DNA from 2 places in the Irregularibacter muris genome. Region 2 is predicted to be linked to the other one. Evidence: riboswitches for the same ligand, from Rfam matches in the RefSeq annotation. Region 2 holds a riboswitch; the other holds the start of a gene.

Region 1 (15,320 bases), on a different contig from region 2:
AAGTGGTCTTAGTAAAACGGAAACCGAAACTAAAGTTTTAGAGCTTTTGGATTTGGTTGGATTAAAGGATAAGGTATCTGCCTATCCCTCCCAACTAAGTGGTGGACAAAAACAGAGGGTGGCTATTGCTAGGGCATTAGCCAATGATCCTAAGGTATTGTTATGTGATGAAGCTACCTCTGCTTTAGATCCTCAAACGACAAAATCCATCTTGAGTTTATTAAAACAAATTAATGAGAAGTTAGGCTTGACCATTGTCATCATTACCCATGAAATGCAGGTGATTAAAGAAATATGTCATAGTGTTGCCCTTATGGAAGATGGAAATATTGTAGAATGTGGAAATGTGTTAGAAATATTCTCCTATCCCAAGGCTCAAATTACTAAGGAGTTTATATCCTCAGTATTTCAACAGGGAGATATTTACAAGTTTATTGGTAAAGAGTCATTCATCAATGGCATTGAGGAAGAAGAGATGTTAGCTAAGATTTCCTTTGTTGGGCAGAGAGCAGGTCAGCCCTTTATCTCTAAGATTTCTCGTCTATTTAAAGTAGATGCAAGTATCTTATTTGGAAATATTGAAAGCATTCAAGATGTTGCAATAGGCAGTCTGGTTGTGAAATTCAGTGGGGGTAAAGGCAATATCTTAAAATCTATAGATTATTTGCAGGAACATACTGTACAGGTGGAGGTGATAAAAGATGTTAGAGTTCATACAGACATGGCTACCCAACCTCATGGAATTATATCCTGATTTACTTAAGGCCCTTTATGAGACCCTTATTATGGTATTTATGGCCGGAATTGTTTCCACTCTATTAGGTATTCCCATTGGTATCGCCTTAGTGGTGACAAGACCAGGTCATATTTTAGAGAACCAAATAGTTTATCAAATTGTAGGGAAAATTATTAATGTTTTTCGATCCATTCCCTTTATTATTTTGTTAGCGGCAATTATTCCCATAACTAGATTTATAGTGGGTACCACCATTGGCATAAAGGGAGCCTTAGTGCCACTGGTATTTGGCGCAACCCCCTTTGTAGCTAGACAGATAGAATCTGTACTGCTAGATATTGACAGCGGTGTTATCGAAGCCGCAGAGGCAATGGGGTCTAGCCCATTTGAAATCATATATCGTGTTTTACTTGTAGAAGGGCGGGCAGGCATCATCTATGCCTTAACCATTTCAATGGTGAGTTTAATTGGTTTTTCTGCAATGGCAGGTACTGTAGGTGGCGGGGGGCTAGGTGACTTTGCTATACGGTATGGCTACCAATATTTTAAGACCGATATTATGATTGTCACCATAATTATTCTTTTAGTTTTAGTAAATTTTGTGCAGGGCTTAGGAGAGTTTATCGTTAAAAGAATTAATCATTAAGAGAAAATACAGGAGGAATGAAAAATGAAAAAATTATTGATATTGGCTATCGTTGCAATACTTATTATCGCACCTTTAGCAGGATGCAGTGCTACAACTGGAAATAGGGAAAAGATCAACATCAAATTGGGAGTAAATGGTGCAGAACACCAGGTATGGGACTATGTTCAAAAGAAATTGGCTGAAGAGAATATTGAATTAGAGATTATTTCTTTTTCGGATTATGTTCGTCCTAATTTGGCCTTAGCTGAAGGGGAAATAGATGCCAATGCCTTTCAAACCATCGCATATTTTGATCAATTTAAGGCAGATCATAATCTAGACCTTGTTTCCATAGGAAATACCATATTAGCACCTATGGCTATATATTCGGAAAAACTAAAATCCCTTGATGAAGTAAAGGAAGGGGATAAGGTCGCCCTACCCAATGATGCGACGAATGGAGGGAGGGGGCTAATCCTGTTACAGAGTGCCGGACTCATTACATTAAAAGAGGGAGTGGGCTTAATACCAACAATCAAGGACGTGGTGGAGAATCCTAAAAATCTAGAATTAATAGAATTGGCAGCAACACAAATACCAAGATCCTTGGCGGATGTTGACATTGCCATAATAAACAATGGGGTTGCCATAGAAGCAGATTTTAGTCCCACAGAGGATTCTATTTTTATTGAAGATGCAAGCAGTGAAGATGCCAAGCCCTATATCAATATCATTGCCGTTAAGTCAAAAGACAAGGATAAAGAAGCACTAAAAAGATTAGTCGAAATATACCAAGAGGAAGCTACAAAAGAAGTCATTGATGAAGTATATAAAGGAAATGTAGTTCCTGCGTTTTAAATAAGTATTGAAAGATTCCATCGCTTAAATAAAAGGAACGTGTACTTCTTATTAAGATTTCGCTTTGTTTCCCCATAGCGCAAGATTAGAAATACATTCTATTGACAAAGTTTTGTTGCCATGATACTCTATGACTATATTAGTAAATATAGTCATAGAGTATGGAGGTAAAGTATGGCAACTGCATTTAGTGATCGTGAAAAAGAGTTAATAAGAAAAAAATTAAACAAGGTAGCCCAGGAATGTCTATGCAAATATGGTGTCAGGAAAACAACAATTGATCAAATTGTTCAAAGGGCAGGGATATCCAAGGGATCTTTTTACAGTTTTTATCCTGCAAAGGAAATTTTATTTTTTGAGGTACTGGAAGAATATCAGAAGTCTATTATGAATGAACTATCCAACAAGTTAATGCAAGAGAACAATATAGGAATTGATCAATTTACAGAATTGATTTACGGACTATATCAAAAGGTAAGAAAATCTTTTATTATGAACATAATCCAAAATCAAGAATTTGAATTTCTTATGAGGAAATTACCTAAGGAACTGATTATGCATCACCATTCATTGGATGATATACTCACAAAGAAGATTTTTTCTTATATAAAGCTTAAAGACAATATAAATATAGACGTTGTCACGGCTTCTTTAAGGGCAATTTTCATGAGTATGATCTATATTGAAGAAATTGGAGAAGAAGATTTTGATGAAGTGCTTAAACTTTTGATAAAAGGTCTTGCTCAACAAATCGTTGAGGAGGATGATCATCATGAGTGAAATGATTAGTACGACGAACTTAACAAAGGTTTATGGAGAAACCTGTGTGGTTGACAAAGTGAACTTATCGGTTAAACAGGGAGATATATTTGGATTTTTAGGGCTAAATGGGGCAGGCAAGACTACTACAATACGAATGCTTTTAGGTATGATAACGCCTACATCAGGACAATGCTATCTTCAAGGACAAAGGGTAGGTGCTGGGAATACAGATACTTGGCGTGATGTAGGATATATTGTAGAAACGCCCTATTCATATCCGGATTTAACAGTAAAAGAGAATCTAGAAATTGTTCGTCAATTAAGGGGGATTCAGGAGAAAAGTTGTGTCCATTGGATCATAAAGAAGCTAAAATTGGAAGATTATGCATCAAAGAAGGCTAAGCATCTTTCTTTAGGAAATGCACAAAGGCTCGGCATAGCAAAGGCAATGATGCATAAACCTAAAATTTTAATCCTTGATGAACCTACAAATGGATTGGATCCCGCGGGTATTGTTGAAGTTCGTCAACTGCTAATGGATTTAGCAAAAAATTCAGGGGTAACCGTACTGGTCTCTAGTCATAAATTAGATGAAATCTCAAGAATTACTACAAATATAGGCATAATACATGAGGGAAAATTAATTAAGGAGATAGATGGAAAACAACTAGAAAGTCAGTTGAAGAAATCCTTAATAATAGATGGCAGAGATAGGCTTGCTATAAAATCTATTCTTTCTAAGACAGGATACAAGGTATATACCCAGGATAAAAGCACAACTGGGGAACTTTTTCCCCTACAAATTCAAAATGAAGATGCTGTAAATAACCCCGAAAAAATTGCTACATTACTTGTAAATGCAGGTCACCCTCCAACATTATTGAAAATTGAGAAGGAAGATTTAGAAATGTATTTCTTAAGAACCATTAAAGAGAGGGGGGGAGATGTAAAGTGAATAAAATAATAACCTGTGTTTCAATAGAAGGAAAAAAGTTTTTTCGTTCTAAAGTCCCTTTACTCACTATGCTTGCACTTACAATAGTACCCTTTGTCGGGGGATTTTTTATGTTTGTTTTAAAAGATCCTAGCTTAGCACAAAACTTGGGTTTTATTTCTGCAAAAGCAAATATTATGGGAACTGCTGATTGGCCTTCTTACTTTGGTCTCCTTGCCCAGGCGGTTGCAATCGGTGGATTAGTAGTATTCGGATTTATTACATCTTGGATTTTTGGTAGGGAATATTCAGATAGAACCATAAAAGACTTACTAGCACTGCCAATATCACGAAATATAATTGTATTTTCTAAATTCATTGTGGCCGTTTTATGGTGTTTAATGCTTTCTATAATTGTACTGGTTTTAGGTTTAATTGTTGGAAAAGTGGTTGATATACCTGGGTGGTCATTTGACATAATGATACAAGGTACTTTTATTTTTATGGTTTGCTCCATACTAACCATATTGCTATCAACACCAGTAGCTTTTTTCGCAAGTGTTGGCCGTGGATATCTATCTCCCCTTGGATTTATGGTATTTACTATTGTATTAGCACAATTTATTGCGGTAACAGGGTACGGACAGTTTTTTCCATGGTCTATACCTGCCCTTCTAAGTGGTGCTGCTGGAGGTGACAGTGCTATGATTGAGGGGATCAGTATTATTATTGTACTTTTAACAAGTGCTTTTGGGCTAGTGGGCACTATATTTTGGTGGAGATATGCCGATCAAAGTTAGCATGATATAACAAGTAATATAGAGAAAAATCTATCTTTTTTATTTATTACAAAGTAGAAGCTAGCGGGATAAAAAGGGATAAACTTACCCCTTCATTATCCCATGGATTAATGATAAATAAACAAGCCTGTAATCCCCGATAGTAGGATAATAAATATTGGATTAGTTTTATATTTTCTTAATAGAAATAGGGAAATCATGAATATGATTACAGCAAAAATGTTTATGTCCATGAATTTAATATTAAGAGAGGAAGAGCCCCAAAAAGCAATCAAAATAATGGTAGATGCAGAGGCGGCAATAAGGCCGATGGAAGCGGAACGCAGACCCCTCAATATATTAGAAACACTATCAATATCCCTATGCTTTTTAAAAAAGTTATATAAAAAAATAGAAATCAAAAATCCTGATAAAACACATCCTAAAGTGGCGACCACAGCTCCTGGTATACCTGCAATACGTATGCCGACAAAAGTGGATGTATTGACAGCTAAAGGGCCAGGAGTCATTTGGGATATGGTAATAATATCTGTAAACTCTTGTAAGGAAAGCCAGCCATTGGAGTCAACTACTTGTTCCTGAATGAGAGGGATGACAGCGTATCCACCACCAATACTAAACAATCCAATTTGTAAAAAACTGATCAATAAAGTAAGAATGCTTTTAATCATATTTATGCCTCCCTTCCCATTTTAATATAAGATTGAACAAAGCATAAGACAGAGCAAAAGATAATAATCACTAATACATTGATATTAAATAAAAAACTGGCAAAAAAAGAAGCGGGAACCATTAGGGATAATAGCCAGTTTTTCTCTTTTACAATTCCTTGAGTCATATCGATGACTAAATCTACGATGGTAGCGGCAACTCCTGCCTCCATACCTTTTAATATTGCAGAGATAATCTTATTACTGCGGAAGGCTTTATAAAAAATTGATATAACAGATAAGATCAATAAAGGTGGCAGAACAGTTCCAATACAACTAATGACGGCACCTATAGTGCCAGCAATACGATACCCTACTAATACAGCAAGATTAACAGCAATAGCCCCTGGTGTGGACTGTGCAATTGCAGCCATATCTAAAAGTTCTTGTTCACTAATTAACTTTAAATCCTCTACGAAATACTTTCGCATCATAGGAATAACAATATATCCCCCTCCAAAAGTAAATGCGCTAATAGAAAATGTGATTTTAAACAGTATAAAATATAGTTTGAAATTTTTGCGTTTCATTATAGTATTACCTCCATAAAACTAAGCTTCAATCTTTAATTATATAGGAATCAACCCAAAATGGACAGGCATAAATGTATTTCAACTAAAATTATTGAATAAAATTTAGATTCTCATAGGAATATTATTATTTGATTTTAAAGTGAATAGATCCTATTAAATACTTCCAATAAAGTGATTAAGGTGCTTTATTCTGGGGGGAAATCTATGACTGCAAAACAGAAAAAGAACTACCCATAGCGGTAGTTCTTTTTCTTGATTTGAACTGAGGAGGACAGATAACCTACCTCTATTCACCAGCAAAACCTTTTCTTCGCCAATTTCCTTTTCTATAGAAAAATATATTAATAACCGCTCCCATAACCCAAGAAACCAATAGGGAAATAAAGACTGATTCAGGCCTACCAGTGGGATAAGCTGCACTTCGGGTAAAATAGGCAATGCCATAGGCTATAGGTACGCGAAGGACAACAGTGGTAATGAGAGAAATCCACATAGGCGTTATGGTATCCCCGGCACCTCGCATAACCCCGGATAAACTCTGGGTTACGGCCATAGCGATATAACCTACAGCAAGAATCCTCATCATATGCATGCTTAAATTAACTAAATCTTTAGTATCAGTAAAAATCCCCATGAGATGTTTACCGAAAATCAATATCAAGAGAGTAATTGTAGTGGCTACGCCAACAGCTATTAATGTACCGTCTTTAGCTCCTTTTTCTACCCGGTCAATTTTTTTTGCTCCAATGTTTTGCCCCGTAAAGGTTGTCAAAGCACTTCCAAAGGAAAAGTTGGGCATCATGGCAAAACCATCTACCCGCATAACAATAACATTACAAGCGATGACCATCTCCCCAAAACTATTGGTGAGAGACTGCACAACAATCATGGCTAAGGAAAATATTGCTTGGGTAAGTCCTGAAGGCAATCCAAGCTTTATAAGCTTATAAGAATATTCCTTGTTTAATTTCAACATTTTCCAGTTAAGATCAAAATTTTCCTTCATTTTTAACAGTTTAACCATACAAAGTACCGCTGATATTCCCTGAGCAATGACAGTAGCTAAGGCAACCCCAGGTACTCCCATGCCTAATTTTGCCACAAACAAAAGATCCAATACAACATTTAAAGCTGTAGAAACCAATAAAAATATAAGAGCGGATAAAGAATCGCCTAATCCCCGTAGTACACCGGCCAAAATATTATAATAAGCAAGGCCCCCAATACCGACAAAATAAATGATAAGGTACCTTGTACACCAATCAATAATGGTATCTGGTGTATTGAGAAAAGAAAGTAAGGGACGAGTCACAATAGGACCGACGATCATAATTACTCCAGATGCAATGGCTGTAAGGGTTATGCATATACCAATGGTATGGGAGAGCTTTCCACGATCTTTAGCGCCAAAATATTGAGCAACCATAATACCTGCACCAACGGCAATTCCCACAAAGAGAACAAGTAAAAGGTTTAATATGGGTGCGGCGCTACCAACAGAGGCAAGAGCATTATCCCCTACATACCTACCTACAATAATGGAGTCAGCAGTGTTATAAAATTGTTGAGCTATATTACCAATCAACATGGGTATTGCAAATTCAGTAATCCGTTTCCAAGGAGTACCCTGGGTTAAATCCTTAGGAGAAAATAACTCCTTAATTTTTGACATAATTCTACCTCCTAATTTTGGGACAGGTATACCGTTCCAGTTCTAAAATTTAATTTAAAATTGGGAGAATATTCTCTAGGTTGTTCAACAAGAATATTCTCCCAAACTTTATTGTATGAGTGTGGCCTTAACCGCTTTGTTGTCTACGAGTGTATATTTTTAAATTGAGAATTATATAAGTTAGCATAAATACCTTCTTTTGCTACCAATGCTTCATGATTGCCCTTTTCCTCTATACCTTTATTGGTTATGACAATAATTTCATCAGCATTTTTTATGGTGGATAATCTATGGGCAACGATAATGGTAGTTCTTCCCTTAGAAAGTTCTTCTAAAGATTGTTGTATTAATAATTCAGTCACATTATCCAAGGCTGATGTAGCTTCGTCTAGTATTAAGATAGGAGGATTTTTCAAGAAAATTCTAGCAATAGAAATTCTTTGTTTTTGACCACCTGATAATTTTACGCCTCTTTCCCCAATATAAGTATTATACCCATCGGGTAAGGTCATGATAAGGTCATGAATATTGGCTTTTTTGGCTGCATCCATCACTTCTTCTTCTGTAGCATCAAATCTTCCACAGTGAATATTATCATAAATTGTTCCTGTGAACAAAAATACATCTTGCTGCACAATTCCTATATTATTCCGTAGAGACTTTAAAGTGAATTCCTTTATATTTCGTCCATCAATGAAGATGTTGCCTGATTCCGTTTCGTAAAAACGAGGGATTAAATGGCAGAGGGTGGTTTTCCCCCCACCAGAGGGTCCAACTAAGGCTACGGTTTTTCCTTGTTCAATAGTAAAACTAATATCATCCAATATTGTTTTATGCTCATCATAGGAAAAAGATACGTCATCAAAATCAATCTCACCTTTTACAGAATTTACTGTGACGGCATTGGGCTCATCTACTTCTAGAGGTTGATCCATAATCTCAGTAAATCTTTTAAAACCAGATATTCCTGATTGATATTGTTCCACAAAGTTAATTAATTTTCTAATGGGATTTAAAAAGTTTCCTATATATAAGATGAAAGCTGCGAAGTCTCCGATATTAATATATCCCTTATAGAAGAAAATACCACCAGCACCTAATACTAAAATATTTAGAAAATCAATAATGAAGGATGAACCAGTATGAAATTGAGCCATAACCTTATAGGCTTTTGCCCTTGCCACTTGAAACATATTATTGTTCTTTTCGAATTTTTTAATTTCACTTTCCTTATTTCCAAAGGCTTTAGATACTCGAATGCCTGTGATACTGTTCTCTAAGGTAGCGTTTACCTCTCCTATAGTCACTCTGGTTTCCATAAAAGTATCAGACATTTTTACCCGAAGCTTCATGGCAAAGAAGACTAAGAAAGGGACAATGGAAAAAACAATTAAAGCGAGGGGCAAGTTTATGGTAGCCAATATAATAAAGGAACCGATCATCATAACCAAGGAAATAAATAAATCCTCAGGACCATGATGGGCAAGCTCTGACACTTCCATTAAATCATTCACAATCCTTGAGGTAAGGGTTCCTGTTTTATTGTCATCAAAGAAAACAAAGGGTAGATCCTGGAGATGATCAAAAACATTTCTTCTCATATTTGACTGCATCTGGACCCCCATAATATGTCCGTAATAGGTAATGTAATAATTAAATCCCACTTTTGCTATATAAAGAAAGGCTAGAACAATTAACCATGTAATCAAAAGCTGGAATTGTTGATTAGGGACATAGACATTAATGATTTTCCTCGTAATCATAGGGTAGAATAAATCGCAGACAGAAACTGCAAAAGCACATATCATATCGATAATAAACACCTTTTTTACAGGCTTATAATATTGTATAAATTTTTTTATCATAGCGTATTCTCCTTACTTATTTATCTAATATATTGTAAAGCATATGATAGATATTTGCAATAAAACTTCCTAATCTCTTTCTAAAGGTTTTTGATATTTCAAGCATCTATATCATAGCTGTTGTATATAGTTGATAGACATAACTAGATATATACCCTGAAAAGAAAAATAAAAACATTTTAGCAAATATAAAAGCCAATCCATATTTTTCAAGGGATTGACCTTTAAAATTCTCTATAATAATTAAGGAGTAAGTAGAATTAGTTTCCCATTACGATGCAGAAATTTTTTGCACCTGCTGTATGGCATTTTTGATTTGGGGGATAAAACTAATTAGAATACAAACCAAAGTATCTGTACCAATGACTAAACCATTGACCACAAGAGAATAAAGCATAACATTCATGCCCGGAGGTGCATAGGAACCAAAGAAGATAACTCCCGATAAAAAGTTCATAAAAAATCTACCAAAACCACCAATAAGGCAAGAAACCCCTATGTTTTTACGATATAATCCAGCTAATCCTAATGCTCCATAAGATAAGGGATAATCTAGAAAAAATTGTGCCCAATGGATAATATAGGGATCTTGGATTAAATTAATCATTCCAAAGGCAAAACCAGCGATTATCCCATAGGTGGGTCCAAACATGATAGCAAAGATGTACATGGGCAACATGCTAGCAGGGGTTATACTGCCACCTTGGGGAAAACGATATAGACGTATATAGGAAAGCACAAAGGAAAGTGCGATACATAGACTACCATATACAATCATTCTTGTATAGTCAGATCTTTTTTCATACTTTTTATCTCTAAAAGCAAGAGCAATGGAAATTAAAACTAATGAAGCTAAAATAATGATGGTGAGGGGTTTAAATTCTAAAAACTTTTCAAACACAATGTTTCAATCCTTTCTTTATTACTTATCACTGGTGATAAACAAGAAAGTAGTAAGCTTTTTTTGAATAAGAAAATCTTAAGCTGCCGACAAGAAACTAAAGTTTTCTTTTTCAAATAAAAAAACGTCAAAAGGAAGCCTTTTCACGTTTTATCCGTAAAGTCCGCTTTCCTACGCAGGTTTTAACCTACAGGTTCTAAGGGTCGGAATCATCCTCTCAGCACAAGGCACCCCCAGCGATAAATATTTTTTCTTTTATTATAACACAATTCAACTTGCTGTGCTAGGGAAATAGAAAAATGCTTGAATCTGAGACGTAGACAAATGAGAGCCTAACCGAAATAATCAGTAAATCTAAACAAAAATTTTGCAAGATGTTAAAAGAAGAAAATAGTTGACTTTTTTGGCGAAATAACTGTAATATTAATAAGGTAAATTCTATCAAATTTCACCAATACAAATCGACAGCGTGTTCATAGGAGGATGGAAAAATACTTCTGTCGAAAAAATAAATTACATAAGGAGACAAAAAATGAATTTTTCATGGTACACATCTGCAATAATTACCATATTATTTTGGGGTACAGCGGATTTGTTTTATAAAAAAGGAACAGATCCCAAGGACAGATATAGTCATTTAAGAATTGTTGTTATGGTGGCTTTAGTGATGGGCATTCAGGCCATGTTCGAGCTGGCAAAAATGAATTGGCATTATGATCCCATCAATATCATAAAGTATTTACCTGTATCCACTATGTATATTTTATCCATGACCATAGGGTATGTTGGACTTAGATATTTAGAAGTATCCATTAACTCCCCAGTGAGCAACACCTCAGGGGCTATCGCAGGGATACTAGCCTTTCTAGTTTTAGGGAAAAAAATGACGGCCCTACAATTGGGGGCGGTATCTATGATTACAGTAGCCCTGATAGCGATTGCCATTATTGAAAGAAATATGTCCATAGAAGAAAGATTAAAAAACAATGAGAAAATTGATCGTAAACATCAACTGGGCGCCCTAGCCCTTACCTTTCCCATATTGTATGCGGTAGTAGATGCCCTAGGAACCTTCCTAGATGATGTCTATCTTAGTCGTTTAATGAGCCCAGAAGAAGCTCTAATTTCCTACGAACTTACCTTCCTATTTGCCGGAATTTTAGCCTTGCTTTATATCACAGTGATGAAAAAAGAAAAGTTTAAGATCTTACAGGAAAAAGATAAGGCCCTAGCTGCGTTGTTTGAAACAGGGGGACAGTTTTTCTATGTCTATGCCCTAAATACTAATTCTGTAGTAGTAGCTCCTATGATTGCCAGTTATAGTATTGTTTCTGTTATCCTAGGAAGAATATTCCTCAGGGAAAAGCTAACCTATAAACAATATATCATCATTGCGATAGTCATGGCAGGGGTATTTATCCTAGGATTTTTTGAATAATCTTGGGAAGGGACCAGCTACCTTGTTTCATTTAAGGTAGGCAATGTATTTTTGTAATTAGAAAATTGATACTCGATCAGAATATTTTTCATAAAATTAGAAGCACTGGCAGATTTCTGCCAGTGCTTTTAACTTAGTGAAAGTTATAGAGGTTACTTTCCCTGTTCAAACTTAATCCATTTACAGGCTTTATCCTCCAATAGATCTATAAGCTTGAAAAGAAGCCATCCCATAATACTGATTGCCAGGATGCCTGCAAACATTTGTACATAGTCTACCCGGATCCAACTATCCATAATAAAATAGCCAATACCATATTGAGTAGCATAATTTTCTCCAAAAAAGAGTACAGCGATACTAATACCAATAGTAACTCTGAGGCCCGTGAGAATTTGGGGAAGTACTCCAGGTAGAATAAGGTGCTGATAAACCTGTATAGGAGAAGCACCTAGAGACTGAATAGAATAAAACAATTCTTTGTTTAGACTTTTGACACTATCCCGGGTACTGAGTAATACTTGAAAAAAGATGATTGAGGTAATCAATAGAATTTTAGAAAGATCACCCAATCCAAAAAGGATCATTAACACGGGAAGAAAAGCAATTTTGGGAAGGGGATAAAGAAGATACATAATAGGAGAGATAAAAGCATCAAGCTTTTCATTCATCCCTAGTAATAAACCCAGAGGAACCCCTATGATCACAGAAATCCCTATAGCAGAAAACATTCTATATAAGCTCACTCCAAGATGAATAAGCAAATCTTTTTGGAGTAATTGTCCAAACTCTTTAAAGACATCCATAGGATTAGGGATGATAGGGCTTTGTAAGGCCTTGTGAAGCATGTACCAAAATATTAAAACACTAAGGGAGGCATAGAGGGTTTTGTTTTTCGTTATACCACTGAAATTCAACGGATATCGCCTCCCTTTTCCATTAGCTTTCTTACCTCCATACAAGTTTTATAAAAATCTAACTTCTCTCTGAAGTCTTTATCTCCAAAATGAGGATTTTCTAGAATATGGGCTATCCTTCCACTGGAGGGCTCCATAATAACTATTTTCTGACCTAAATATACAGCCTCCTCAATATTATGGGTTACTAGTAAAAGTGACATTTTCTCCTCGAGATGAATTTGCAGCAAGATATTTTGTAGAATTTCCCGGGAAATTGCGTCTAAAGAGGAAAAGGGCTCATCCAGAAGCAAAAGATCAGGCCCCACAGTCAAGGCCCGGGCGATAGCAACTCTTTGTTGCTGACCTCCACTTAATTGGGAGGGATAATTATGCTTATGCTTTTCTAGTCCTAGCTTGGATATGATATCCTCTACTTTTTTAGAAAGAATTTCCTTGTCCTCTTTACGAATTTTTAACCCAAGGGCCACATTATCCCATAGAGTTTTCCAGGGAAGCAGTCCATAATTTTGGAGAATAAGGCTTGTTTCTCTGCGGTTTTTCTTTACCGGTTCTCCTTGGATGAAAACTCTACCCTGGACAGGCTTTAATATCCCTGCCACAGCGTAGAGTAAAGTAGATTTGCCACATCCCGAGGGGCCAATAATAGCGCAGGTGGAATGGGGTGGAATATGCAAGTTGATATCCTTAAGAGCGGTGAAGTCTCCATAGCGGACTTCCAAGTTTTCAATATCAATCATTTATTTCACATACTTTCCTTCAAATAGGCTTTCATAAGGGATATCAATATCAATCCCTTGGGTCTTTTCCACCCAATGAATCACCTTATCCATATAAGCTTGATCATGGATCCTAGTTCTATGATAAGTGGGAAGAATAATCTTATCCTTTATCTCAGGCTTTAATTTTAACTTTTCAATTAAAATCTCTCGAGCAAAACTATCATCCTTTTGAATATCCTCTACAGCGCGATTATAGCCTTGAATAAACAGACTAATAGCCTCGTCCTTTTCCTTTAAAGCTTTGTCAGTAAAGACCATGGCATCAGGAGTATAGGTGTCCTTGCTTTCAAATACCTTTTTTTCCAACCCATCTAATTCTCCCATAGAGGCCATGGGTTCTGGGATAATGGCCATATCCAATTGGTTGTTTTTTACCATTTCCAATCGAGCAGGGATTTCTGGAATAAATACCTTTTCCATTTTAATGCGATTTCCTAAAAGTTCATCGGAGAGAAAATTGGTTACACTGACTTCCATCATTCCTACTTTTTTTGTCCCACCATCTTCAAAGTTTTGGGATACTAAAAAGGGAAAACTTCCATCCGTAGCGGTAACCATTTTTATACCAAAGTCATTATGCACATTGTCGATAAAAGCGATCAAATCTGTGATGGTACCATCTAATTCTCCGGTTTGAAGAGCACTTTGTCGATTCATCGCATTAGTATAGACTTCTATATCCATATTCAATCCCAACTCTTTAAAATAGCCCTTTTCCTCTGCCACAAATATAGGAGCAGAGTCTACAGCAGGCATGAGACCTACTTTAAGGTTAAGAGAAGGATCTTCCCCTTGGATTTGTTGAGTAGCACAGCCTGAAAGTAGCAGTAAAGCAATAAGTACAATGATTATTTTTTTCACGTTTCTTCCTCCTACAAAGTTCAGTTTAATAAAAGCTGTAAAGTTTATAGCATAGTAGTGAAATAACTAACTATTATTGTATAGATGGGAATAAGCGAGTGTCAAGATAATAAAGTTCTTTAAGGAGAAAAATATAAACTATAAAAATGAATGGATTTGTCGAATAGGTTATTGTAAAGGGAAATATGCAAAATGGATTTCCATAAAGAAGATGTATCCTATGATAAAGGATAATCAAAGATAGACCTAAGACAAAAGGAGAGTAAGCAAAATGACGAAAAAGATTGACCTAATTTATGATTCTACTGAAAAATGCCTTGTTTGCCATAGGGAGTTTCCCATTAAAAAGGTAAGGAAAAGCAGGATAAGAATAGTAAAGCAAGATGAGGATTTTTGTACTTATTATGATTCCACAAATCCATATTTTTATGAATTTCTGATGTGTACTCATTGTAAAACTGTATTCATAGATAGTTTTAGAGAATACCTCAAAGAAGGGGATATAGAAATCTCTAAAAAACTGGTGGAGCTTTATAGCCAAATGCAGGAGACAGATCATTTAATAGGGGAACGAAATTTAGAGGACGCTTTAAGGATTAGTAAACTAGCTATTTTAACAGGGCAAATACTAAAGGTTCCCCATGGACTGATGGCAAGTATTTTGATGAGGGTTGCTTGGTTTAACCGTTATAAAGAAAATAAAGTAGAAGAAGAAAAGTATTTGCAATATGCCTACGAAGAATATGAAAAAGCTTATAAAAAGGGAGAAAAAATAATCTCAGAAGAAATGCAAACCTATTTGCTAGGGGAGCTTTCCTATAGATTAGAGGAAATTGAGAAAACTAGAATGTGGTTTAGTCGGCTGTTTGCCCTGAAAGGGAATATAGCTATTGTCAATAGGGGAAGGGATAGATGGCTTACGATTA
Region 2 (15,320 bases):
GATAACCATATTTAACAGCAACATCGATTATTCTCAAATCCCTATCTTTCAAATCAAGGGCAGCCAAAGTTAGCCTTCTTCTCCGAATATACTCTGATAAACTTATACCTGATAAAAAAGAAAACATCCGCTTAAAATGATATTCTGAGCAGTAAGCAATTTTCGATATTTTACTATAATCCATATCCTCAGTTAAGTGCTCTTCAATGTATGCCAATGCATGATTCATATTGCTTAAAGAATCCATTAAATCCCCTCCTTTCATCATCAATGTTATCAAAGGATACATTTATCCATCCGACAATCTGTGCACAATATAGTCGAGTGAACTCAGTGCACATAGAAGCAGGAGGATGAACTTATTGCTTTTTCTCTTTATTATAACAATAAGCCATCAAAATCGGCAAAGGAAAGCAGTAATCACTAGGAATTTCGATATAGGAACTCTTGGCTTTTAATCTTTCTAGAAAATGATTTACCCTTGCGGTCTACTTATTTTCCGGTGATAAATGCAAACATCTAATGTACAGGTTTATAAAAAATCAAAGTATTCAGACATAATGGTATAATTCATAAAAATGAAGAATACATTTTATTGTATTGTTTTATTCTCGTGTTTTTAACACGTTTTTGGAGGGATTATAAATGCACAATCATAACGGATGGTATCCATCAGATAAGGGGAATCCACGGCGTGCAACCCATTCGCAGACAGTGGGTGTACGGGGACCAGTCCTTATACAGGATACCGCCCTACATGAAACCTTGGAAGACTTTGTATTCTCTACTACACTGCCAAGACGTATCCATACAAAAGGGTATGGTGCTTTCGGATGTTTTTACACTACTCACTCAATGAAGCAATATACAAAAGCCAAATTTTTGCAAACACCTAATCAACAGGTGCCCGTGGCGGTGCGTTTCTCTTTCGCTGCAAGCAATCAGGGAACACCAGACACTTCTAGAAATGTTCGAGGATTCAGTACCAAGTTTTATACCGATGAAGGAATCTTTGATCTGCTCTGCAATCATCTCCCTGTCTTTTTTGTACGGGATGCCATTCGTGTACCGAATATAATTAGCCATCTTTCGCCTTCACCAGTGAACAATCTGCCCGACCCAGAGAGGCTTTGGAGCCTATTTGCCAAGTACCCCGAAGCAACCAATATGCTTATATGGTTTTTCTCAGATCTGGCAACGGTAAAGAGCCTTCGCCATATCAAGGGATATAGTGTAAGCACCTATGTCTGGCGCAATGCACAGGGTGTTCGGCACTATGTAAAATACCACTGGCTCCCTCTAGCAGGGGTGAAGTATATTGACCAACAGGAGGCTCAGCGACTGGCATGCGAAGACCCTAATATTTCTGGACGTGATCTGTATGACAGTATAGCAAAAGGCAAGGCTGTGGAATATGAACTGCGTGTACAGCTGATGAATCCTGAAGATGCAAAGACACTTCCCTTTGATCCTTTGGATGATACCAAGGTATGGGATGAAACCCGATATCCCCTTTTACCCGTTGGACGAATGGTCTTAAACCGCAATCCAGTAAATTATGCTGAGCAGGTAGAAAAATTGGCCTTTAATCCGGCAAATTTACTCCCCGGCCTAGAATTTTCAGACGACAAGGTATTACAGGGACGTACATTTATTTATTCAGATGCACAGCGTCATAGACTGGGTCCTGACTATCGTGATATCCCTGTCAACAAACAGCCAAATTGGTCTCCTGCATCTATGGTATCCAGTGGAAACGGCAGATATGTAGCCGGAGAAATTATGCGAGCGGAAATCCCGAATCCTGACAATTTTACCCAAGCCACTCAAAGATATGAATCCTTTTCTGCAAAAGAAAAGAAGAATCTTGCAAATAATATTGCATCAGGGCTTGTGAATGCTCGACCTAATACACAGAGCGCTGTCCTATGGCATTTAGAGCAAGTTTCCCCTGTACTTGCAGAAACGGTCAGAAATCAAATGCTTTTGTATGCCGATCCAGGAAAAAGATAGATCCCTTTACTTGAATTCTTTCTTATGATTTGGGGAGGTCTTCAGATTATTTTCCTATCATTATTTTGATTTTATTTTCTATACATTAAAAATCCATTCTGCCGACCTCTGGAGACTGTATCTAAAAATCTTGCTTCTGCATCAGTATTTTTTTCTAAAAAAGGGCTAAAATCCAGCGTTTTTCGCTTTAATTTTAGCCCTTTTTTAGCTTTTTAATCTTAACTCTGTTGGGAGGTTCATTGAAAAATTCATAATAAATATTAGAACTCGGTAGCTTACCTTATCCACATAAAATTAACTTAATAGGTTATAACTCTTTTAACTGTCTTTCGTTTGCTTAATGAAAGAGCATGTATAAGGTATTGATAAATACACTGTGTCTATATAACTATCTTAAATTACTTTAATTAAATTTTTACCAATGCCTTTAGTTTTCCAAAAATGATAATAAAGGTGTGATGGTATTTTTATCTGTAAAATCAACTTTTCCTCCATAGGTAGCTAAAAGTTCCCGATCATCCTCTGATAATTCATCAGAATTTTTCTTAGAAATTATATTTTTTAGCATTGCCATCATAGATTTATGTATTATTCCTAATTTCTTATAATCAATTCCACCACGCAAATGAAAAAATTTTATAGTATCGCGCATTTCTTTTGAAAAATTCTTTTCTATAATAGGAAGAAAAACTCCTTCCCTATCCGTTGAAGCTAAGCCTACTGTAAAAACGATTATCTTTTTATCTTTTAAAGACTCATAATTCTTAGTAATGATGGAGATTCCGGCAATTCCACTTGCATATAATCCACCACCATAAACAATGGTATCGTATTCCATCAGTTTCTTTATCCCTATTCCTGAAGATCTAAAGCAATCCCCTTTAGTTTCTTCAGCTATCCACTGCGCATATCTTTTCGTGCTTCCATATTTTGATTTATATACTATAGCTATATTATTCATACACTCTCCCTCCTTGTTTTTCTATTTACTTAAAGCATTCTCTATTGCTTTAAGCATAACTTTACTACTTACAGTTGCTCCTGAAACTACATCAACCTCTAATGTCTGTTTCTCCATTACACGGTCATTAATTATTTCTGCTTTTTCTCCAAATCCGTTTTGGTGCTCTAATATCTTAATTTCATGTATTTTATGATTCTTAATCTGAACTTGCACTATAACTTTAACTGGTGATAGGATATATTCTCCCATATAGATACCATCATCTATGCTTGATAATTCCAAAGTAGAAATAACTACATTATCCGCCTGTTTAACTATATTATTCTTGACTATAGTCCATGTCAGTCCAAGCAAACAAATTAATAATATTATTAGGATAATAGCCTTCTTTTTCACTTTCTAAGACCTCCAATAAATTAAGATAATTCTTCTTCAATATCATAAATATTATCCATCAACTTAAATAAGATCTTATCTAGTTCTTGAACCTCACTATTTTTTAACCCCCTAAAAAAATCTTCAATAAAATTATCATCCTTATTTTGTCTCGTTTTTACATACTCTTCAATTTTCTTTGTAGAAAATATTCGAAGCACACGATTGTCCCGTTCATCTTTCTTAATAGTTAAAAAGCCCTTTTCTTGAAGTCGAATGGCAAGTTGTTTTGAATTTTGGTGAGAGGTTCCCATTTGATTAGCTAATTGGCTAAGTGTAGGGGGGCTTTCGAAAAAGGTTGTCAATGTCAACATAAAAAACCATTGCTTGGTTGTAAGTTCATCAAGAAAACTATTCCCAATGGTCTCCAATTTATTGGATAGTAAAAATATCGTTCCAAAAATACGATATCTTTTATCAATATCATCTAATTTTTCTAATTCTTTCATATCAATCTCCTTATAGAATAAAATAAAGGTAATGTGTTACCTTTATTTTATTCTATATTAGCTTAGTCATTGTGTCAAATTAAATTATAGTAATTAAAATACTTATTTCCCTTTCTTATTTAATCCTTAAAATCCATATAATACTAATGCTTTTTATAATTGTTTTAGATCTCTCTTATCTACCATCACCCAAATTATCCTATGTCATTTATAAACCATCCCAAAACAAGGTCAAAAAGCAGTGTTTCTCTACCGCTTCTTGACCTCAAAATTCCCCGTCATCTACTCTATATTATTTCTAAACCCTATGCCTTCTTCCCTGAATCACAATACGTCATCAGAATTATACTCTCCCTCCCTTTCGAGCGGTGCCTGCGCTGTTTCTCTTTCTTCACTACTAGGGTGAGAATTACAAAACTGTCAACTTATGAGATGTTTTTTAAAAATTTGCTTTAATTTTATTGCAGCTTTCTGAATATCTGGTTGTGAAATAATGGCAGAAACAACAGCTAATCCATCTATTCCAATGTCAATAAATTTTACCGCGGTTTCCTTGTTTATTCCTCCAATGATTACAATAGGAAGTGGGATAGATTTTCTTATCTGCGTAAGTTCATCCATAGATGTAAGTTTTGCATCTGTTTTTGTATCTGTGGTAAACATTGCTCCAACTCCAAGATAATCTGCATCGTCTTTGTACGCCTTGATCGCTTCTTCAAAGTTCGATACAGACACACCAAGGATTTTATTGTCTCCTATCAATTTTCTCGCAATTCTTGCTGGTATGTCACTCTGGCCAATGTGTACGCCTGCTGCATCAACTGCCAATGCTATATCTATTCGATCATTAATGATTAAAGGAATTTGATATCTATCTGTAATATCCTTTATCTTTATAGCCATTTTGAAGAACTCTAGAGATGAACAATTCTTTTCTCTAAGTTGTATCACTGTACAACCACCTAAAATAGCTTGCTCCACAGCATTCTCTAATTTCCCCGTACTCATCACTTCTCTATCTGTTACAAGGTAAAGGGTATAATCAATATTTGGTTTCATCTATTTTCTCTCTTTCTAATAAAAGTGTGCTGTTCATATTTGACAAAGCATCAATAACACTAATGTGGAAGCTCCCTGTTCCCATTACTCCTACTTTTTCAAATGCAATCTCTCCGGCAATTCCCATTGCAGCAATTCCAGCAGCTGTAGCTGTGTAATAATCCTTTGTTACCCCACAGAAACTACCCACGAGAGCAGAAGTCATACATCCTGTACCGGTTACTTTAGAAAGAAGTTTATGACCATTAGCTATTTTAGCAACTTTAATCCCGTCTGAAATGATATCCACCTTTCCTGTAATTCCTACAACACATGAGTATCTATGGCAAACTAATTTTGCAATACCTACTGCATCATTTTTTTCATCTACCATAGATGTATCAACTCCCTTTGTGGAAGACTTAAATCCTGCTATAAAGGAAATTTCTGATAAGTTCCCACGAATTACATCTATTTTTACCTGCCTGAGAATTTCCTGTGTTGTTTGATTTCGTAGCGTTGAAGCTCCTGCACCAACGGGATCAAAAACTACAGGAATATTTAGCTCATTGGCTTTTTTACCCGCCATAATCATTGAATCAATCGTATGTTGGTTTAAAGTTCCTATGTTAATTACAAGGGCAGAGGATATGGAAACAATCTCCTCCACTTCTGCAGCATCGTCTGCCATAATAGGGGATGCCCCAATTGCCAAAACTGCATTTGCACAATCATTTACTGTCACATAGTTGGTAATGTTGTGAATCAATGGATTTTTCCCCTTGATTTCATGAAGCAAGTCCGTACAAGCATTCATTAAGTTATTCATTTCTATTTCCAACCTTTCTTTTATTTATAATGAAACATAAAACACCCATTATCAGCATTACAGGAATTGTGATTCCAAGTGTAATCAGAAATAAGTGGTAGCCAAGAAAGAGACCTAGCTACATCTATTTCAACATAAATCCCCTTCACTTTTCTTAATATGCAAACCATTTTTATATAAATCATAGAAATGATGTGTTGGCCCATTACCTTTACCTATATTTAATGAATGTTTAATTGCTGTTGTAATATATTCCTTAGCCTGGTCTACCGCAGCAGGCATTGTCATACCAAGAGCAAGATTAGAAGCAATGGCTGAAGAGAAAGTACATCCTGTTCCATGGGTGTTTTGAGTATCAATTCGTTGGCTTTCAAAATAATAGAACTCTTTCCCACTATATAGAATGTCAAGTGCATCTCCAATAGCATGACCCCCTTTGACAAGAACGTTTTTGCACCCCATATCATAAATAAGTTTTGCCGCTGTCTTCATATCTTCTGTATTGATTATCTCAATATTTGATATCTTCTCAGCCTCTGGAATATTAGGCGTAAGTAAATCAGCATAGGGTAGTATAACCTGGATCAATGCATCTATGGAATTAGGGTCCATGAGAGGGCAACCATTTTTCGCATACATAACAGGATCAATGACAACATTATTGGGCTTATATTGCTCCAGTTTCTTTGCTACTGCTTTCATACAAGGTTCTGTAGACAGCATACCAATTTTCACAGCATCAACTTCAATATCTTCAAATACTGCATCAATCTGTTTTTCGATCATATCTGGGGTGATATCCTGTATGGCTATAACACGGCTTGTGTTTTCAGCTACAACAGAAACAATTACACTCATTCCAAACACCCCATGTGCAGAAAACGTCTTTAAATCCGCTTGTATTCCAGCACCTCCACTGCAATCTGACCCAGCAATACTAAGTACCTTTTTCATTAAAATTCCTCCTTTATGTATATATAATAAATTAGGGTGCTTCTCTATATAGAGAAGCACCCTAATCATATACAAATTTCGTATGTGATTTGCTTCCCTACGTCGGTATTAGCCAACAGGTTCAAAGGGTCAGGTTTTACCTTCTCAACTACTATGTAGTTCCCCCGCAAATATAAATTATGTAATATTTAATTTTATAAATAAAAAGGACGTTCCCACAATAGAGAGCGTCCATAAATACTATATCGTATTGATAGGCTCCCTACGTTGGTGTTAACCAACAGGTTCAAAGGGTCAGGTTTTACCTTCTCAACTACTATGTAGTCCCCCTGCATATGTGCCACTATAAACTATAATTTCATGAAAGTCAAGATCAAGTTCAAATAAGCTATTAAATTCACGTAGTCTATAATACTTTTGAGCTTACCACTTTACTCGTAACAAAAATGATTAAAGCAATAATAATTGCTATTAATAATGAGATATTGACAACGACTGTGTCAAGATAAATACTTGGAAGTAGTACAGCCGCAAAGATAAGGGAAAAAACCACCCATGCTTTTAAAAATTCAACTTTTTTATTTTTTGTTGTCTTTTCATCCAAAGCAGTTTTTGTGATGTACCATACAATCCCATTTGATAAGATTATAATTACAATAGCCGTAATAATATCTCCTATCGTTAATATGAAATTAAACTCAGATGTTTTTGATACTAGACCACTAATCAAGTTCTTCGCTATCGCGATAACCCCTAGAATCCATAATATACTAAGAGATATATCTATAAATTCAATCACATTATCTTTCCTTGTTTTTTTAGGCATAACATCAATAATCTCATCACAGATTTCCTTATACCTGCCACCCATGACTTTTTGGATATTATCCCCTCGCTGCTGACCTTCTAGAATCAATTCTATGATATCTTCCCTTACAAGTTCTTGATTATATTGCGTTAGATTAGAACTTCTTAAGTACACAACCATATCTGTATAGATTTTATCATTTTCCTCAGAAATTGCTTCTTCTCTGGTATTATTCTTCTTTAATAATCCTTTTGTTAACTTATTCATCCTTTTTTCCTCCTTCAAATAATTTATTAATGGCATATTCTAGTTCATTCCAATGACCTTTAAATTGGTTGAGCCTGGATACTCCTTCTTCAGTGAGATGATAATATTTACGTTTCGGGCCACTATTGGATTCTCGAACGGTTGCTTCTACCAAATCACTTTTTTGTAGACGTAGGATGATAGGATAGATGGTTCCCTCCGATATTGTTCCAAATCCATACTCTTCTAGCTTTTTTGAGATTTCATAAGCATAGGTTTCTTGTTTACGTATGATTTCTAAGATACATCCTTCGAGCATTCCTTTTAACATTTGTGAAGGAATCATAAACAGCCTCCTTATGGTTGCATATTCTTTAATACGAATTCCTTTTATGTATCATGCAATACAAGATACAACTATATTGTATTGCATGATACATACTTTGTCAAATCCTTTTTTATATTACAATATTGCTAAAAATACAAATAACGGTACTTCACTTTCAACTATGACAAGATCCTCTGCCCATGCAATGGCAAAAGTAATCATTTAAATTGCCAATTTTTTAAAAAATCCCGTTTTTATTTCTGCTAATGGATATACTATAATAATATCTGATACTATAACTTCTTTTCCCAAATCATCGATAATTGTGGCACTTAATTCATATACTCCATTAGTTTTAAATAATATTAAGCCACCACTACCTGTAAGTTCTCCCGTAATTACAGTTTCAAGGTCTGTTTCATTGCCATCTTTTTTAATCGTCCATATCAAGGAATTATCTCCTAGATTCTCCGTGACAAGATCCACAGCTACTGTAGTATCAGTATGTGCTGTTTCAGGCAAGCTAAATTGTGCTGATATAACTGGATAGATGCTGACAGTCTGTTCACAGACAACTGTTCTGCCCCTACTATTAAATGCCGTAGCTGAAAATGTATAGCTACCTGCAGACTTAACTTTAATTACTCCACCTTCTGCTTTCAATTCTCCATCTAACACAGAGGAAAGTTCAGTAGGAATACCATTTTTGCTGACTGTCCATGTTACAGATTTTACATTACTTCTAGTTGGAATAATTTTTATTTCTTCTCCTACATAAGCAGTGTTTGGAAGTGTATAATCATATTTCGGTGCTGGTACATAAGATGAACCTCCATTTAAGGATGAACCATTATCTGAAGGCTTATCTTCTTGCTCCACATCAGGAGAATCTACAACATCTTCTTCTATTTTATCAGTGGCTTCTTCTTGTTCGATTATATCTTTAATTTCATCATGCTTATCAAGGATTTCAAAGGCTTCACCTCGTGTTGCCTCTCCGTCAGGACGTATTGTTCCGTCTGGATAACCAGAGATTATATTATAATGTTTGCCAGCACAGATATACTCACGTTCTTCTTCTGTCAAATCATCTTCATCAGTAAACCCTGTATTACAGGTACAATCCATATTATGTTCTTCCTTACCTATGGCTCTAACTAACATTTTAATCATTTCCAATCGAGTGATAGGCTCATCCGGAAAATATTTAGTACCATATTCTTCTTTGATGATAATACCTGCATCAATAAGTGCCTCAATTTCTTTCTGAGCAAAATGTCCTGCAATATCCTCAAATACTATGTTAACCGTATTCGTTTCCTTTGGCTCAAGTTCCATAATTCTTGCTAAAAGAGCGGAAAATTCTCCTCTTGTAATTATTTCATCTGGATGAGAAAGTCCATCTGGATATCCATGAATTACACCCTTTCTTGCGAGATTATTAATTGAATCCTCAGCCCAATGACCTACACTATCAGTAAATACAAACCTTGTTGCATAGGCAGAGCCTACAAAACTGGTAATTAAAATACAAACTACCAATAGAATATTTATTATTCTCTTTGATTTATGATTCATTTTAAACTTTCCCCCTTTTAGCCTGCATAGTTAAACATTTCTTTAATTCTCTCTTCTAATGTTGGCATAACTACTTCACCGAATAATGCATACAGGCCTGCAAGGAGCAATGCTCCTAATACAACGGCAACAAGGATTTTTACAGCTGTATCAATATATCCTTCTCCACTGTTATTACTAACTGCTACCTTTGCTGCGACAGCCTTTCTTATTATAAATTCATTTGCTTTTCTTAACATATTTTTCATCCTGTTTTCCTCCATTATTTTTTAATTTTCTAGGGTTTTAATTTTTAAATTCTCATATTAATATCTTGTATCTGATCCTTTCCTTCAAAATCAATCTCTTTAAATCCGAAACGATCTGCATAATAAAACTCACTGCCATTGTCATCATATAGCTCAACTACATCTGACATTGACAGTGAGTGTCCAGTAAATCCACGAGGATGATTTAGATTAAACTTTGAATAGATAGATTCTAAATCATTTGTTTCTATTTCTCCTTCATATACAAGCTCATAGTTATTTTTATCTGGTTCTCCAAAGTTTTCTTTAAGTTCTTCATATCCTATAAACTTACATTCAGGACTTACATCAGCTCTTAGCTGCCAGATACGACAGTCTTTAAGAGGTACTGGTCTTTCATTATTAATAAGCAGTACACCTTCTTTTGAAAGTCTTTCAAACACCCCCTCTGTCCATTTTGCTGTAAGCTTACGGTTACTAAGCCACTGACTGAATTCCTCATTTTGAAACATAGAATCTACTATTGCAGTGCCGTCTTCCACATATCCTGAAGTATTTCCATAATAAAATATACAGTCATTCTTTAGCTCAATTCCTCTCATGATTTACCTCCCATCATTTAATCTCCATAGACAATATCCTCCATCATAATCCTTTCTTCTAATTCTCTGATGCAGATACCTGACATCTCAAAGATATCAATAACAAACTTTGGTACATCGGCTATATCATAGTCATAATCCGCCTGCATTACTACGATTTCACCGCTGTCTTCCTCAGTACAAGCACAGAGCTTAGCATCCTTTGGAATACCAGCTTCTTCAAGAAGATGATCTGGGACAATAATCTCATCAAATTCTTCAAATCTCTCACAGTAGGAGCAATCATGACATCTCCCACATATCCCTGCAAGATGAACAATTAACTCTTCTGAGAGATTTTTAAGTCCTTCTGCCACCTTTATAAGCTCCATTGCTTTCATAGTTGTTTTCATAGCTACAACAGCATTCTCTAAGGTGTTAAATTCAATTTCTTCACACCCTGTAAGGTCTGCTGCATTAAGTATTTCATTTGGTAAACTAATGTTGTTGTCTAAAGATTCTTTAATCATTTTCATTATAAAATTCCTCCTTGTTTTCCTATTCCATTTTTCATTTCAAATAAATTAATTTGTGATGGAGAATTTATCTCCCTTTCGTGCATATCATAATTTGCCACCAGTATTTCAGGAAATTGGGCACCATTATCATAGCGCTGTTTAATATTATTGATACGGGTGTAGCTTTCAATCTGGATGTTTGGTGCATCGTATAGCTCTCTAATAAAAGAACAGTCATTGTAGGAAAGCAAGAACTTTCCCTCAATGCCCATCAGGGTATCTCGGAGTCTTATATGATCTTCTTTCTTAAATCCATCTTCACCAACATTTTTATAATACTTTTCTGTTTCAAAATACGGTGGATCTGCATAGAAAAAGCTGACAGGGCGGTCATACTGCCTTATCAGCTTTTCAAAATCTTTATTTTCAACCACTACTTTACTAAGTCTTCTATGTGCCTGTTCAATTAATGGAAAGTTGCTCCACATATCATGAGGCTGACTTCCAAAGCTAGTAAGGCCTGATGCATAGCTATAGCGAATCAATTGATAAAAATATGAGGCTCTTATTACATCACTTTTAGGACTGTCTCTTGCAAGTGCCTCCTTTACTATGTTGAAATCCTCACGGGAGTTTAACACAAAATATAGTGCATCTATTAACTCGTTTGGTTTCTCCCTTACACAGCGATAGAGATTGGTTAAGAGTCCATTAAAATCGTTATATACTTCAAAATCATTGCCCGGTGGCTTATGAAATAGTACCCAGCCTCCGCCTCCAAACACTTCTATATATCGTTCATAATATAAAGGAAAGAGAGATACAATTAATTCTCTTAAAGATTTCTTGCCACCTATCCAGCTCATAAAACTATTAATACTTCATCACCTCTCTCTTACCTCTTTATCAAGGTCTAATCTTAATTGTCCGTTTGTATCTGGAAATTGCTCTAAAGCTTTGACTAGTCCTCTCTTTGCTTTTGCAATTTCTCTAATTCGACTTGTCATCTGTCCTATACTAGCAAGTAGTTCTTTTCTATCAGCAGCATAATAATATCCGTTGTCGCCACTGCATATGGGATTGCCATCATTTCTTAATTGATTGACTAATTTTCTGACAGTTCTTGAACTGATACAGAATCTACTTTGCAGATATGCGCTGGGTACTGCCTTAGAGGTTCCTGTATGATACTCTTTTATATAAATTAAAAAATCATGTTCCACCTCCTCGCCTCCTTTCTCATGCCATGTTTCATAACACTGTGGATATGATTGTTTTTAGGCAACAAAAAAAGACCGACTGCTATGCTGTAATTTACAGCAAACAATCGGCCTTATCTGTTTTTAGATATTAAAAAAACACGGATATCGTCCGTGCTACCTTAGAATATTAAGTTATGGGATATATCAATAAGAAAATTTACTACTCCATTGATATTCCCATACTATCTAGTTTTTTACTGAATTCATAGTGAAACTGTTCCCCGTTTGATTTTATAAAACCATTTTTACAAGGCGCTAACCCTCTATTGTCAATATCTGTTTTTGCATATAAGGTATAATCAAAATTATCTCCAAGTATGGTATCAGATTCTACTATGCCATTCTTACTTGCAAGTAGTCTGCCGTACCTTTCAAGTTTATCTTCCTTTGGCGCAAAATCATAACAGTTTAGATTCTGTGAAATATCAAGAGCAAAGTCAAGTCTAGTACAACCTTCAAGCTCCATTGCTGACTCTAAATGCTCTGTAAAGAAAGCCATCCCTTGTCCTTGCTCATCACAGGCATATCCAAAGTTATTACCATCAGATATTAATTCTTCTATGGAGTCATATTGTTCTGCCAGCTCTTTAATATTAGGGAATACACACTTTGCATCTAATAAAGCACATCTACTCCACTTATTTGTACCAAGTGCATCTAAGGCTATTGCCATTTCATCAGGTTCTAAACTAGAAAATTCATAGTCAGGCAAGTTTACCCATACCCCTTCAGGATAATCTTTATTACCTACCTTAATTTTAACGGTCCAATCACCCCCTGTCATCTTATCTAAGTTTGAGCCATCATAGATTTGTTTGAGAGTATTTCTCTGATATACATATCCATTGTCCGTAAATACTCCATTAAAATCTTCATGATATTCGCTACCAAGCTGATCTATTTTAATAAAGGGAAGTATATCATCAGGTGCACATTCCTTATGCCTTGCAATATATTCTCCAAGAGTTTTATTATCGGTAGTTTTATAATAAAAATCAAAATTACTTAGTTGCTCTGTTAGATTTATCAAATCTGATGAATTATTGACCTCCACAATCTGAACAGCACCCTCTAGAATATATTTTTCTTTGACTGACATTTCAGCAAATCTCTTTGCTAGATATTCATTTTCTTTCTCTGTTCCTTCTATATCTTTCCATAGATATTCTAAGTTTTTCATAAACTCATTCCTCCCATACCCTGTGATTGCTCTTTTGACGGCTCATCTGACTCTTTAATCTCTTCTTCCTGCGGACGAGATAACACTTTAAAATTATCTTCTCCAGGAATAAGACCAAGACCCCTGCCATTATCCCATTTCATGTGTATGGTTCCAATGTCATCTACCCCTATCACTGTTCCCTTTGTACCTTTTTCAACGCCTTGTACATCATCCATGGTTGAAATTAATTCAATTCGTGTGCCTACAGGATAGCCGTTCTTAATTCTTTCTACTTGTTTCCTATTATTGTTCAAATTTCATACCTCCCATTTTTTGATTACCTTCTATACCCATTTCCTCAGCTGTCTTAATAAACCAGTTATCACTGTCCCAAAAGCTAACATTAATATCTCCCATATCGGTACTAATTTCCCTTTGCTCAAAACCCTCTCCCCAGCCATCTGAAGCCTGTCCAGTTACATTTTCATTAATCTTTTCAAGCTCCTTTGGAGTCAATTCATCATTTAAAGTAAGAATAGCCACCCCCATTAGTTCTCCTTCTACAAGCTCAACAGAAAAAACATACTTTGATACTTTTGCATTCACACTGTCATGGTCATCATAATATCTCATCAGACCTCTTTGTTCTTCTTCCAGAAGATTGTTTTCTTCTATTGCCATTATGATTACATCTAGATATTGGGTAACTTCAGCATTTGAAATTTCCTGTGGTTCATTTGCATATTGTTTATATCCATATTCATTTTCTATATCATACGTTGTTATTTCGAGAGGCATATATAGTTTTAAGTTCTGCAATTCTTCTTGTTCAGGAAATACCATTCCAAGACTTTCAAATAATAAATTGGCAAGCTTTTGATTGTATCCATGGTAAGTGATATATCCCTTCTCTGAAAATGCTCCAAATTCATGTGCCATTTTCTCCTGTCCATATCTTTTAAAATCAATGTATTTTTCAAGATTTGAATCATATTCAAAATGTCCTGAGTCACAAATCATATATCTACCATAACTTTCTACACTTTCGATACCATCAAATATTTCAAATTCATACATAGAATCTGCTAGTGCAAAGATTTCATCAACAGTTCGAGGTTTAACATGATCCATAAGTTTTTCAAAATATTCTATATCATGGTTACATATTTCCTTATAATATCCTGCTAATTTATTTAAGGTATCTATCTTAATTAATGGTACTGTATCAGCAGAAATAATATCTAATACTTCTTTTGAAAAATTGTCATCTAAAATCGTAACCTCACAATCATGTAAGTAAGGTGTTTCTAATCTTATCAGTGCCTTTTCAATTTCAACATCAGAACAAGGAAGATAGATAAATTCATTCGCACCTTTTGCAGTCAGCTGTATTGTTGCTACAGTCTCTTTCCAATGGTATGGTGGAAACTGCTTGCCATTATATATTTGCTCAGGCTCATTGCTATTTTTATATAAGACTCCATAAGGAGTAATTTTAGAATTAGGATTGTTTTTTATTACCTCCATAGCAAAGGAGCCACCGTCTAATTCATCTAATTCTCTAGTTGCTACTGCTTGCTTTTCTGATAGATATAAATCTTTTCCTACGGCTTCTAGATTATTAAAGTCACTTACAAGGCTATAGCAATGTACATTAAAGCTAAGATTAATTAATTCTGCAATTATTTTAGGATTTTCTGCAAAGGCAGAAGCATAAAATACTTTTCTTTCCTTTGTATCGAAACTATCCATCCTCTTAAATAAGAAATTTAATTCATCGATATTGCACTCTTTACCTTTTAATACTTCATTCATATCTGAATCATAGACTACTTCTTCAATATAACAGTTGGGAGCAGTTGAAGTTTCAAGTTCCAGTTGATTATATACATTGGATATTTCATTTT

Evidence for each region. A riboswitch is a leader RNA that binds a small molecule or an ion and turns the genes downstream of it on or off. The one in region 2 is predicted to bind thiamine pyrophosphate.
Region 1: another riboswitch for thiamine pyrophosphate. It lies ahead of thiT (energy-coupled thiamine transporter ThiT); the one in region 2 lies ahead of thiD (bifunctional hydroxymethylpyrimidine kinase/phosphomethylpyrimidine kinase).

What each region holds. Positions count from the first base shown of each region.
Region 1 covers NZ_JANKAS010000014.1:51,231-66,550, forward strand. The annotation lists gene NSA47_RS12780 (methionine ABC transporter ATP-binding protein) at 1-754, shown strand, start outside; gene NSA47_RS12785 (methionine ABC transporter permease) at 702-1,382, shown strand; gene NSA47_RS12790 (MetQ/NlpA family ABC transporter substrate-binding protein) at 1,407-2,222, shown strand; gene NSA47_RS12795 (TetR/AcrR family transcriptional regulator) at 2,397-3,002, shown strand; gene NSA47_RS12800 (ABC transporter ATP-binding protein) at 2,995-3,939, shown strand; gene NSA47_RS12805 (ABC transporter permease) at 3,936-4,718, shown strand; gene NSA47_RS12810 (chromate transporter) at 4,826-5,389, opposite strand; gene NSA47_RS12815 (chromate transporter) at 5,392-5,958, opposite strand; gene NSA47_RS12820 (MATE family efflux transporter) at 6,248-7,633, opposite strand; gene NSA47_RS12825 (ABC transporter ATP-binding protein) at 7,777-9,498, opposite strand; gene thiT (energy-coupled thiamine transporter ThiT) at 9,770-10,399, opposite strand; TPP riboswitch at 10,551-10,644, opposite strand; gene NSA47_RS12835 (EamA family transporter) at 10,932-11,837, shown strand; gene NSA47_RS12840 (ABC transporter permease) at 11,990-12,751, opposite strand; gene NSA47_RS12845 (ABC transporter ATP-binding protein) at 12,748-13,491, opposite strand; gene NSA47_RS12850 (ABC transporter substrate-binding protein) at 13,492-14,394, opposite strand; gene NSA47_RS12855 (DUF2225 domain-containing protein) at 14,666-15,320, shown strand, end outside.
Region 2 covers NZ_JANKAS010000001.1:84,900-100,219, reverse strand. The annotation lists gene NSA47_RS00465 (AraC family transcriptional regulator) at 1-247, opposite strand, end outside; gene NSA47_RS00460 (catalase) at 646-2,013, shown strand; gene NSA47_RS00455 (flavodoxin domain-containing protein) at 2,441-2,974, opposite strand; gene NSA47_RS15425 (FMN-binding protein) at 2,996-3,373, opposite strand; gene NSA47_RS00445 (MarR family winged helix-turn-helix transcriptional regulator) at 3,394-3,861, opposite strand; gene thiE (thiamine phosphate synthase) at 4,282-4,920, opposite strand; gene thiM (hydroxyethylthiazole kinase) at 4,904-5,728, opposite strand; gene thiD (bifunctional hydroxymethylpyrimidine kinase/phosphomethylpyrimidine kinase) at 5,858-6,682, opposite strand; TPP riboswitch at 6,759-6,858, opposite strand; TPP riboswitch at 6,925-7,023, opposite strand; gene NSA47_RS00425 (DUF1129 family protein) at 7,089-7,757, opposite strand; gene NSA47_RS00420 (PadR family transcriptional regulator) at 7,750-8,082, opposite strand; gene NSA47_RS00415 (S-layer homology domain-containing protein) at 8,287-9,642, opposite strand; gene NSA47_RS00410 (DUF6133 family protein) at 9,660-9,890, opposite strand; gene NSA47_RS00405 (YodL domain-containing protein) at 9,935-10,492, opposite strand; gene NSA47_RS00400 (hypothetical protein) at 10,510-11,007, opposite strand; gene NSA47_RS00395 (DNA adenine methylase) at 11,007-11,855, opposite strand; gene NSA47_RS00390 (hypothetical protein) at 11,874-12,212, opposite strand; gene NSA47_RS00385 (hypothetical protein) at 12,412-13,431, opposite strand; gene NSA47_RS00380 (DUF4314 domain-containing protein) at 13,428-13,727, opposite strand; gene NSA47_RS00375 (antirestriction protein ArdA) at 13,717-15,320, opposite strand, start outside.